DNA from 3 places in the Brevibacillus parabrevis genome. Region 1 is predicted to be linked to each of the others. Evidence: riboswitches for the same ligand, from Rfam matches in the RefSeq annotation. Region 1 holds a riboswitch; each other region holds the start of a gene.
What was found. A riboswitch is a leader RNA that binds a small molecule or an ion and turns the genes downstream of it on or off. The one in region 1 is predicted to bind cobalamin.
Positions count from the first base shown of each region.

Region 2: linked by a shared signal. The riboswitch ahead of IRJ17_RS05225 (hypothetical protein) and the one ahead of IRJ17_RS14230 (ABC transporter substrate-binding protein) in region 1 are both predicted to bind cobalamin.
Region 3: linked by a shared signal. The riboswitch ahead of metE (5-methyltetrahydropteroyltriglutamate--homocysteine S-methyltransferase) and the one ahead of IRJ17_RS14230 (ABC transporter substrate-binding protein) in region 1 are both predicted to bind cobalamin.

Region 1 is NZ_CP064090.1:2,982,202-2,985,478, reverse strand. It holds gene IRJ17_RS14240 (ABC transporter ATP-binding protein) at 1-91, opposite strand, end outside; gene IRJ17_RS14235 (FecCD family ABC transporter permease) at 97-1,134, opposite strand; gene IRJ17_RS14230 (ABC transporter substrate-binding protein) at 1,136-2,119, opposite strand; cobalamin riboswitch at 2,268-2,409, opposite strand; gene IRJ17_RS14225 (MBL fold metallo-hydrolase) at 2,552-3,277, opposite strand, start outside.
Region 2 is NZ_CP064090.1:1,054,397-1,057,673, reverse strand. It holds gene IRJ17_RS05235 (bifunctional 2-methylcitrate dehydratase/aconitate hydratase) at 1-228, opposite strand, end outside; gene mmgD (citrate synthase) at 268-1,377, opposite strand; gene IRJ17_RS05225 (hypothetical protein) at 1,367-1,612, opposite strand; cobalamin riboswitch at 1,766-1,964, opposite strand; gene IRJ17_RS05220 (YhgE/Pip domain-containing protein) at 2,089-3,277, opposite strand, start outside.
Region 3 is NZ_CP064090.1:4,148,168-4,151,444, reverse strand. It holds gene brnQ (branched-chain amino acid transport system II carrier protein) at 42-1,394, shown strand; cobalamin riboswitch at 1,553-1,753, shown strand; gene metE (5-methyltetrahydropteroyltriglutamate--homocysteine S-methyltransferase) at 1,894-3,277, shown strand, end outside.

The DNA of each region.
Region 1 (3,277 bases):
CGAAAAACTCGCCCCGCTTCACGTCAAAATCGATTTCTGTTAAAACCGATACATCCTGGTAAGCTTTTTGCAAACCTCGTACGTGGATCATCGTAGCTACCTCCTTCCGGTTCGTTTGTTTTGCTTCAACAAATAGGCGAAAAACGGCGCTCCCAAAAACGCGGTCACGACGCCGAGCGGGATTTCCGTAGGAACGAGCAGCATCCGCGCCAGCGTATCCGCCCACAGGACGTAGATGCCGCCGCCAATCGCCGACATCGGCAGCAGGATGCGATGATCCGGCCCGACCAGCATCCGCACCAGATGCGGTACGACGAGGCCAACGAAGCCGATGATCCCTGAGATCGAAACCGCTGCCGCCGTCAACAAAGTCGATACGAGCAAAATAATGAGCTTCGTCTTGTCGACATTGACGCCCAGATGCGCCGCCTGACGCTCACCCAGGGCAAACAGGTTCAAGGAGCGGGCATAGCCAACCAGCACGATTACGCCGATCAGCACATACGGAATCAGCACATACGTAAAAGCCCAGCCGCGAAACGACAAGCTGCCCATCAGCCAAAAGACGATTTCGTTCACCGTCTGGTTCGACAAGGACACCATAAAAGAGACGAGCGAACCGAGAAACGCCTGAATGACGACCCCGGATAAAATGAGCGTCTCTGTTTGCAGCTTGCCCTGCGTCTTCGCCAGCGACAGTACAATCCACAGACTGCACAGCCCCGTCAAAAAGGCGACCACAGGCGTGCTCCATTCCCCGAGAAAAGCGAATTGCAAGCCAAACAGGATCAGAAAAGCGGCACCGACAGCAGCTCCGGATGCCACTCCCATCGTAAACGGGTCTGCGAGCGGATTGCGCAGCACCCCTTGAAATCCGGCGCCCGCAAGCGACAGGCAAGCCCCTACCAGAATCGCCAGGATGACGCGGGGAAAGCGCACTTTCATCACGATTTGCTCGGACGAATCCGGCCATGTCACGGCAACCAAGTCCGACATGCCGGGGAGCTGATGCAACAAGATCAGCCATACTTGCGAAAGCGGAAGCGATGCCGCTCCCATCGAAATGCTGACTACCGCCGATGCCAGCAGAATCAGACTGCTGGCTCCTCCCCATAAAAGCAACTGCTTCTTCATTTTATTTCACCAGATCAGGGTAAATCGCTTTGGCTACCTCGATCAAACCTTGGGTAATCCGCGGTCCCGGGCGCGAAAGCAAATTTTGCTCCATCCCGAAAATCTGCTTGTCGCGGATCGCCTTCATCTTGTCCCAACCGTTGCGGTTCGCAATGATGTCCTCCAGCTTTTTCCCTGTCTTGTCGTCCGTAATGCCTTTTGCATACAAAATGACGTCAGGATCGCTTTTTAAAATCTTTTCTTCGCTGATCGGGTTCCACCCTTGGGTATCAGCGGCAATGTTTGTCGCGCCTGCCAGTGAGATCAGCTCATCCAGAAATTCCCCTTTGCCTACCGTCCAGCCCGGCGAAAATTCCAGGTACACTTTTTTCTTGTCTTCCGGCTTCACCGCTTTGACCGCTTCCTGCACGCGCGCGATGTCCTGCTTCATGCTTGCGACTACTTTTTCCGCCTGCTCCTGTCTGTTTGTAATGACACCCATCGCCAAAATGTTGTCAAATATCTCATCCATTTTTTGCGGGTGAGTCACGTAAACAGGCATGCCTAACGTTTTCAGCTTCGCAGCGACAGGCTCATCCATCGAGATTCCGCCGATGACCAGATCAGGCGACTGGGCGAGAATCGCCTCTTCGCTCGGCTTGACGACACCGCCCACTTTCGGCTTCGTGGCAGCTTCTGCCGGATAATCGTCGTAGTCGGACACCCCGACGATCCGGTCGTTCAGGCCGAGTGCGAACAAAATCTCCGTTTCACCTGGAGAGGTGGAGACAATCCGCTGCGGCTCTTTTTGCAAGGTCACTTCTTTTCCCGTCGAATCTTTGACCGTCAGCGGGTAGACAGTGGCTTTGGCCGTTGTTTCCTGTGGTGTTGTCTGTGGCGCCTCTGTCTTTGGAGCAGGGGCTGTTTGCGTGTTGCCATTGCCTGTGCAGCCGACCAAGCTTGCAGCAATGACCAGGGGCATGAGCAGTTTCCACGAACGTTTCATATGTATAACTTCCTTTCTGGGCAACTGGTTGATTCTTAGCATAGAAAAACCCCTTCGCTTCCAGCGGGAAACAAAAGGGTCGACTTGCCAGGACGATCTGGTCACGCCAAAAAGTCCTGAACGGGCCGAACCTTTCCGCGAAGGCGCAGGCACATCATGCAAACAGGCAGGTCTCCTGGCTTGCGGCTTGCGACAGCCGCTTTACAGTGGCGGGACCGCGCCGGATTTGCACCGGCTTCCCTTTTCACCTCGCCCATGACAGACGAGGCACCTGCTTGCTGTATTCAGTTGTTTGTACCTGCAAGCTAAGACTCACCCACCATCATAGCATTCCTTGGCCAAAAAAAGAATGCGTCATTTTGCAGCAAAACGCAGGTCCAGGCTACCCGTCAACCTGCAGCAGCCACTAGCCTTTTGCCTAACCGACGAAAATTACTGCTTGCGCTTGTGCAAGTAATCGATAATTCCCATCGCGCACACCTGCAAATCCAGTCGCAGGACGTTCATCACTTCATGCTGCTCGGCAATGCCGCGCGCTTGCAGATGCTGGCTGACAAGAGCGAACAGCCTGTCCCCCAATTGCTCCGTGCCAAGCCCGGCGGAAACGGCCGCCTCGCCTTCTGCCACGAATACGGGAAGCCACTCTGCCACTTGCCGATAGACGTCCTCCACTTCTTCCGTCATGCCAAAATGCCCGAAGTAGATACGCTGGAGTTCGCGCTTGCGAAAACGCTCGATAGACGCAAGCATCGCCTGCGGATCGAACTGGTTTGGAGACGTGGACGGCAAAACGAAATGCAATCCGTCTTTTTGGAGTTGCGGATAAAAAACGCCCGCTGTATCACCTGTGAACATGCCGCGGCTAACCGGATCGTAAATGCTGAAATGATGGTTCGCATGGCCGGGCGAATCCAAAAATTCAAGGACACAGTTCGGCCCGATCGGCAAGGTGTCTCCGTCTTTTCGCACCAAGATTCGCTCCTCGGGAATCGCCACAATCGGATCGAACAGGCGGTTGAAATCGTCCTGGTAAACGGCTTTCGCTCCCGCAATCAAGCGACTCGGGTCCACCAGATGGCGCGCTCCTTTTGGATGCACCACGATTTTGGCCTGCGGGCATTCGCGCAAAAACAAGCCTGCCCCACCCGCGTGATCCAG
Region 2 (3,277 bases), 1.9 Mb from region 1:
ATACGCTGTGCCGGGAACACGGCTGCCGTTCGGAACGACTGTGCCCGGGACGATAGGCCCCAAAAGCTTCGTGCACTCGGGATAGGACAAGGCCAAAATGCCGCATCCGAGCGTGTCCAACAGTACGTAGCGCGCGGTCTGGAACGCCTCCTCGCTCGTAATCTCCTTCGTCAGCACATAGTCTGCGATCTCCTCCAGCAACTGGTCTGTTTTCGTGCGATCATTCATTTTCAACAAGCGACTCATTCCTTTCTGCTTGGATTGGATTTAGGCGTGGCGTTGGCCGATGTAGTTGACCCGTGGACGGAAAAGGCGGTTGTGGCTATGCTGCTCGATGACGTGTGCGCACAGCCCCACTGTTCTTGCGCTGAAAAAGATCGGTGTGTACAGCGGAATCGGAATCCCCAGCATCCAGTAAACCGGAGCGGCGTAGTAGTCCAGATTCGGGTAAATGCCCTTCTCGCGCTCCATGATTTTTTCGCCTGCCTCGCACATCTGGTACAGCAAGTCGTCGCCTTTTGCATCACACAATTGCTTCAGGGCGTCCTTCATCATCAGTGCGCGCGGGTCGATCTTTTTCATGTACACGCGGTGCCCGAAGCCCATGATCCGCGCCTTGTTGGCCAGCTTGGACTCCAGCAAAGCTTCAAACTCCTTGACCGAGCCTGCCTCAAGCAGCATGTGCATCACCGCTTCGTTCGCGCCGCCGTGCAAGTTCCCTTTCAAGGAAGCGACCGCCCCGGTCAACGCCCCGTACAAATCCGACATCGTCGAGGCAATGACGCGTGCCGTAAACGTCGAATTAGGCATCTCATGCTCGCTGTACAAAACAAGCGAACGGTCGAAGATGGCTTCTTCAAAGTCGGACGGGATTTTGCCCGTGATCATGTACAGGAAATTCGCACTGTACGACAGCTCCGGCAGCGGCGCGATCAGCGCTTCCTTTTGAATCACGCGGTAGCTGTTGGCGACGATGTTCGGCACTTTGCCCAGCAGCTTGTAAGCCCGCTCCTTGTTGGCTTGCGCCGTGCAGTTGTCCAGTTGGCTGTCGTATCCGGCAAGCGCAGAAAGCCCGGTGCGCAAGCCGTCCATCGGATGCATTTTTTCCGGCAGCAGCTTGAGCATGTCGAATACTTGGTTCGGTATGTCGTACTCGGCTTTCAGCTTTTCTTCCACTTCGCGCTTTTGCTGTTCGTTCGGCAACGATTCTTCCAGCAAAAGATGGACGATATCCAAGTAACGATGCGCTTTGGACAGCTCGATCAAATCGTATCCTTTGATGACGATTTCCCCTTGCTTCGTATCCAAAAAGGAAATGCTCGTTTCCGCAGCGACTACACCTTCCAGACCTGGAAAAAACTTTTCTTCAGCTCCCATTCTCTTCATCCTCCGCCCCGATTAAGTTGACCTTTAGACGTTGATAAGCCTTGTCGAGATTGTGCAAAAGCTTTTCTTGATCTGCCTGATTTTCTGCTCGCCTGATGACCTCTGCTTTTAATTTCGCGTAATGCGCTTTGATCGCGCTCGGGTTCTCTATCGTCAAGTTGTTCATAATGCACGCCTGAAAATCGTTGGTGAAATACTCCACCGTTCCAAACAAAAAATCACTCATCCGTCACGTACCCTCCTGAAAATCCGCACAAAAAAACAACTTCCGCAGAAGTTGTTAAGAGGCGAATGAATACCGAAACAAGCATGCTGATTGTGAAAATCAAAAACACGCCTATCCATCTCGCACTTAACACCCCCTATCCTCGTAGGTATTGATGTTGCGCTCAAACAGGCAGGTCTCCTGGCTTATGATCATCGCTTTTCGAACCTTCCCATTTTCGGCTGGCGAAAACAGTGGTATCTTCGAATCGCTCCCAATTACAGTTGCGGGACAGCGTCGGATTCGAACCGAACTTCCCTTTTAAGCAGATAAAAATGTTGAATTTATCTGCACCTGTTTGTACACGTATGAAGTTTGCTCTCAATATATCAGTTATTTTGAAAATTAACAATTCTTTTCTTTGCTAAATATTGGATATTGCAGCCATAGAAAAAGCCAGCCCATCTACTGACAGGCTGGCATCATGGCCGAGCGGATTACCCGATGATCTTCGTTTTCTTCGCGTTTTCCATCGATTTTTGAATCAGCCCGCTCAGCGGTCGTTTCAAAGCCAACGCAATGAACAGACTGATGCCGATGAAGCCGCACAGCATGAGAATATCCCGAATCGCCGTCTCCCAGAGGATGCCCCCGACCCCTTCACGCAACAAACTGATCGCGTAGGTGAACGGCATAAACGGATTGAGTGCCTGGAAAAAAGGCGCCGTCATACTGATCGGGAACGTGCCCCCGGAGCTGGAAAACTGGAAGACCATGAAAATGATCGCGATACCCTTGCCGACATTGCCGAATACCGACAACAGCGTATACGTGATCGTCACGAACACCATACTGACGAGCATCGCGAAAAGGACAAACGGAACTTTGTCCGCCACATACGCTTCCAAAATGTAAAAGTCACCGAGCGTAATACACAGTGCCTGGAACAGCCCGATTGTCACGAATGTGCCCAGACGGCCAAGGTACAGCTGGTACGGCTTGTAGCGTCCGTCCGGGTTCTCCGGGTCTGGTTTGAGCAAAGAAATCAGCAAGGTCGCTCCTACCCATAGCGACAATACTCCGTAAAAAGGCGACATCGCCGAACCGTAGTTCGGAATCGGATATTTGCGGTTTTCCTTGATCTGCACCGGACTTGCCAAAAACTCGCTCTCTCGCTTGATATCCCCGCGCAGCAGCTTGGCGAGATCGGCAAAGTGATTGTTCGCCTCGACCTCTCTCAGCTTGTCCGCCGCTTGCGCAATCGCACTCTCCAGCTTGGGCAGATCATCGCGCACCAGCTCGGCTACCCGGTGGACGCCGTTCTCCACCTCAGGCAGCTTGTTGCGGACAAAGTCAGCCAGCTTGGTCAGCTCCGCCTCGGCTTGCGGCAAATCGTTTTGGATGAAGCCAGCCGCCTGGTCGAGCTTTTGCTTGATTTCTGGCAAATGCTGCTTGAGGAACGGCGCTGCCGTGTGGATCGCTTTGGCAAACGCTTCGGACTTGCTTTGCAACGTTTGCGCCAGTTCATTGACCCGCGCCTGAATCTGCGGCAGCTCCTGCTCGATTCGTTTCAGCTCGGCCAGCCCCAGCTCCAGTCCGGCTTTTGTCTCTTTCAAAATCGCCTCGATATCCGGCAGCCTGTCTTTTGCTTTTTGCAGCAGTTCGGCGGAATCGCCCACGACTGTT
Region 3 (3,277 bases), 1.2 Mb from region 1:
GAAAAGCACCTTTGCTTTGGAATTACAGGAGGGTTTGTGTCATGCATCAAAAAGGTTCTTCTTCGTTCATCCTCATCATCGGCTTTATGCTGTTCGCTCTGTTCTTCGGAGCGGGGAATCTGATTTTTCCACCAATGCTGGGGCAAATGGCTGGAACGAACGTATGGACGGCCAATGCGGGCTTCCTGGTGACGGGAGTCGGGCTGCCGCTGCTCGCAATTATCGCGTTGGTTTATTCGGGAATGGATGATTTGCGTTCGTTGGCGAGTCGTGTGCATCCGGTATTTGGTCTTGTGTTTACGATTTTGCTCTACTTGGCAATCGGGCCGTTTTTCGCTATTCCGCGATCCGGGAACGTCTCGTTTGAGATCGGAATCAAGCCATTTTTGTCCGAGCAAGCTGGTCCGGTTCCACTGATCGTCTTCACCGTCTTGTTCTTTACACTCGCTTGCCTGTTATCTCTCAATCCTGGAAAAATTATCAATGTAGTCGGAAAAGTCTTGACACCGATCAAGCTGACTTTTATCGGCGTGATTGTGTTGACGGCGATTTTGTTCCCGATTGGCGCGCTGCAAGCACCTGTGACGGATTATCAGTCCAAAGCGTTTTACAAAGGCTTTCAGGACGGCTATTTAACCTTGGACGCTTTGGGGGCATTTGTGTTTGGAATCATCATCGTGAATGCGATCAAGCAAAGAGGCATCACGGCGAAAAAGCAAATTTTGCTCACGTGCGCAAAAGCAACGATGATCGCGGGCGCACTCCTGGCGTTCTTCTACACGGTGCTTGCCTATATGGGCGCTTCCAGTGTGGAGAAGCTTGGTCATCTGGAAAACGGGGCGCAAATTTTGGCCAAGGTGTCCAATTACTACTTCGGCTCTTACGGCGCCGTTTTGCTCGGCCTCATGATTACGATCGCATGCCTGACCACCAGCGTCGGTCTCATTACAGCTTGCTCTTCGTTTTTCCATTCGCTGTTTCCGGCGATCTCGTATAAAAAGTTTGCCGTCATTCTGGCTGTGTTCAGTACACTCGTCGCCAATATCGGCTTGACGGCGCTGATCAAAGTGTCGGTTCCGATCTTGATGACCATGTACCCGATTGCGATTTCCCTCGTCTTTTTAACGTTTATGCACAAAGGATTTGGCGGACGACCAGAGGTGTATCAGGGAAGCTTGCTCGCTACTTTTCTGATCAGCCTGTTTGACGGACTGAACGCGGCAGGTGCCCAGCTTCCCGTCATCAACGACTTCTTTACTCGCTACTTGCCGATGTATACGATCGGGCTTGGCTGGATGCTGCCCGCTGTTGCAGGCGCTGTGATCGGCTACACTATTTACATGATTCGCAAACCTTCTCTGCGGGCACAGGAGCTGCGACTGACCAAGCAATAAACCGGAAAGCTGGCAGAGTAGAGGCAATCAGGCTGAACTTTGAAATAATTTTGGTGAGTGGAAATAGTTTAGCATGACAAAAACTGGTTTACGTGTTACTGTAAGGAGAAAGGTGCTCTTTTGCTAGATGCGAGAGCACATGCACTCATACCGACAATTTCATATGAGTGGGAACAGGTTCCTTGGCCGCGAAAATCGGCGCAAGGATGAAAAGGGAAGTCGGTGAGAATCCGACACGGTCCCGCCACTGTATGAGGGGAGTTTGCACAGCGATAAGCCACTGGTCGAGACGGACTGGGAAGGCGTTGTGCAGATCGTGATCCTCAAGTCAGGAGACCTGCCTGTTTCGACAACACTGCTTAACCTACGGGAGATAGGGAGGTGTTAGGATGCTGTGATCTCAGTGCTTATTTGGCATTTCTAACGTTCTTTTTGACCGTTGGAAGTGCCTTTTTTGATTGGCTTTACAAATACCTTCAATGGATGGGAGAGAAAGCTCATGAAAAGCAGCAACCTGGGATATCCGCGAATCGGCAAAGACCGGGAGTGGAAAAAAGCATTGGAGTCCTTTTGGGCAGGCAAATTGGAAGAGTCAGCGTTTCTTGCGCAAATGGAGCAAATCCGCCAGCAGCATCTGATCAAGCAAAAAGACAAAGGCATCGAGTGGATTCCCGTCAACGACTTTACTTACTACGATCACATGCTGGACATGGCTGTCATGTTCGGACTCGTTCCGAAGCGTTTTGCCTATGATGGCGGCCCGGTACCGCTCGATACGTACTTCGCCATGGCGCGCGGCAACAAAGAAGCTGTCGCAAGCGAAATGACCAAGTGGTTCAATACGAACTATCACTACATCGTTCCTGAGTTTGGCGAACGCCCGCCAGTGCTGGCAGAGAACAGGCCGCTGAAAGCGTACCTGGAGGCCAGGGATCAGCTGGGCATCGTCGGGAAGCCGGTGATTGTCGGGCCGTACACGTTTGTCAAGCTGGCGAAAGGATATGCGAAGGACGAGTTCGAACGCGTTGTCGATCAGATCGTGCCGCTTTACGTGGACGTGCTTCGTGAACTCGAACTGCATGGCGTGGAATGGGTGCAAATCGATGAGCCGGCTTTCGTCCAAGATATTTCCGAGCAGGACAGAGCGCTTATTCGCCGGGTGTACGAACAGTTCAGTCAGGCGCTGCCACACCTCAAGCTGATGGTTCAGACGTATTTCGAAGCGGTGGATTGGTACGAGGAGCTGATCGCGCTGCCAGTGGAAGGCTTGGGCCTGGACTTTGTCCACGGAGGAAAAGCGAATTTGGCCAACCTGACGGCACATGGCTTCCCGCAGGAAAAAGTGCTCGGCGCAGGAATCGTCGATGGCCGCAACATTTGGCGCTCGGCCCTGGAGGAAAAGTGGGAGCTGGTCAAGACGATCAGCAATGTGGTCGACCCGGACCGAATTTGGCTACAGCCATCGAGCAGCCTGTTGCATGTTCCCGTCACTGTTGAAGCAGAAACCGATTTGCCTGGGGAAGTTCAAGCGGCATTAGCCTTTGCGGACGAAAAATTGGGAGAAGTGCAGCTTTTAGTCCAAGGATTCCGATTTGGAAAGTATGTTATATCGAAGGAAATTGCCCAGAACGAAAAGGACTTGCTCCGCCTGGCCGAGTCTCCGGCGAGAAACCGGGAGAAAGTACAGCAGGCTCGAAAAGCGCTGGAGACGACAGAAGCCAAACGCGACGTGCCGTTCCACGAGCGCCGCGATATCCAGCAAGCCGCCTGGAAGCTGCCGCTTTTGCCTACAACGACGATCGGCAGTTTCCCGCAGACGGCAGAGGTTCGTCAGGCCAGACAGCAGTACAAAAAAGGGAACTGGACAGTCGAGCAGTACGATG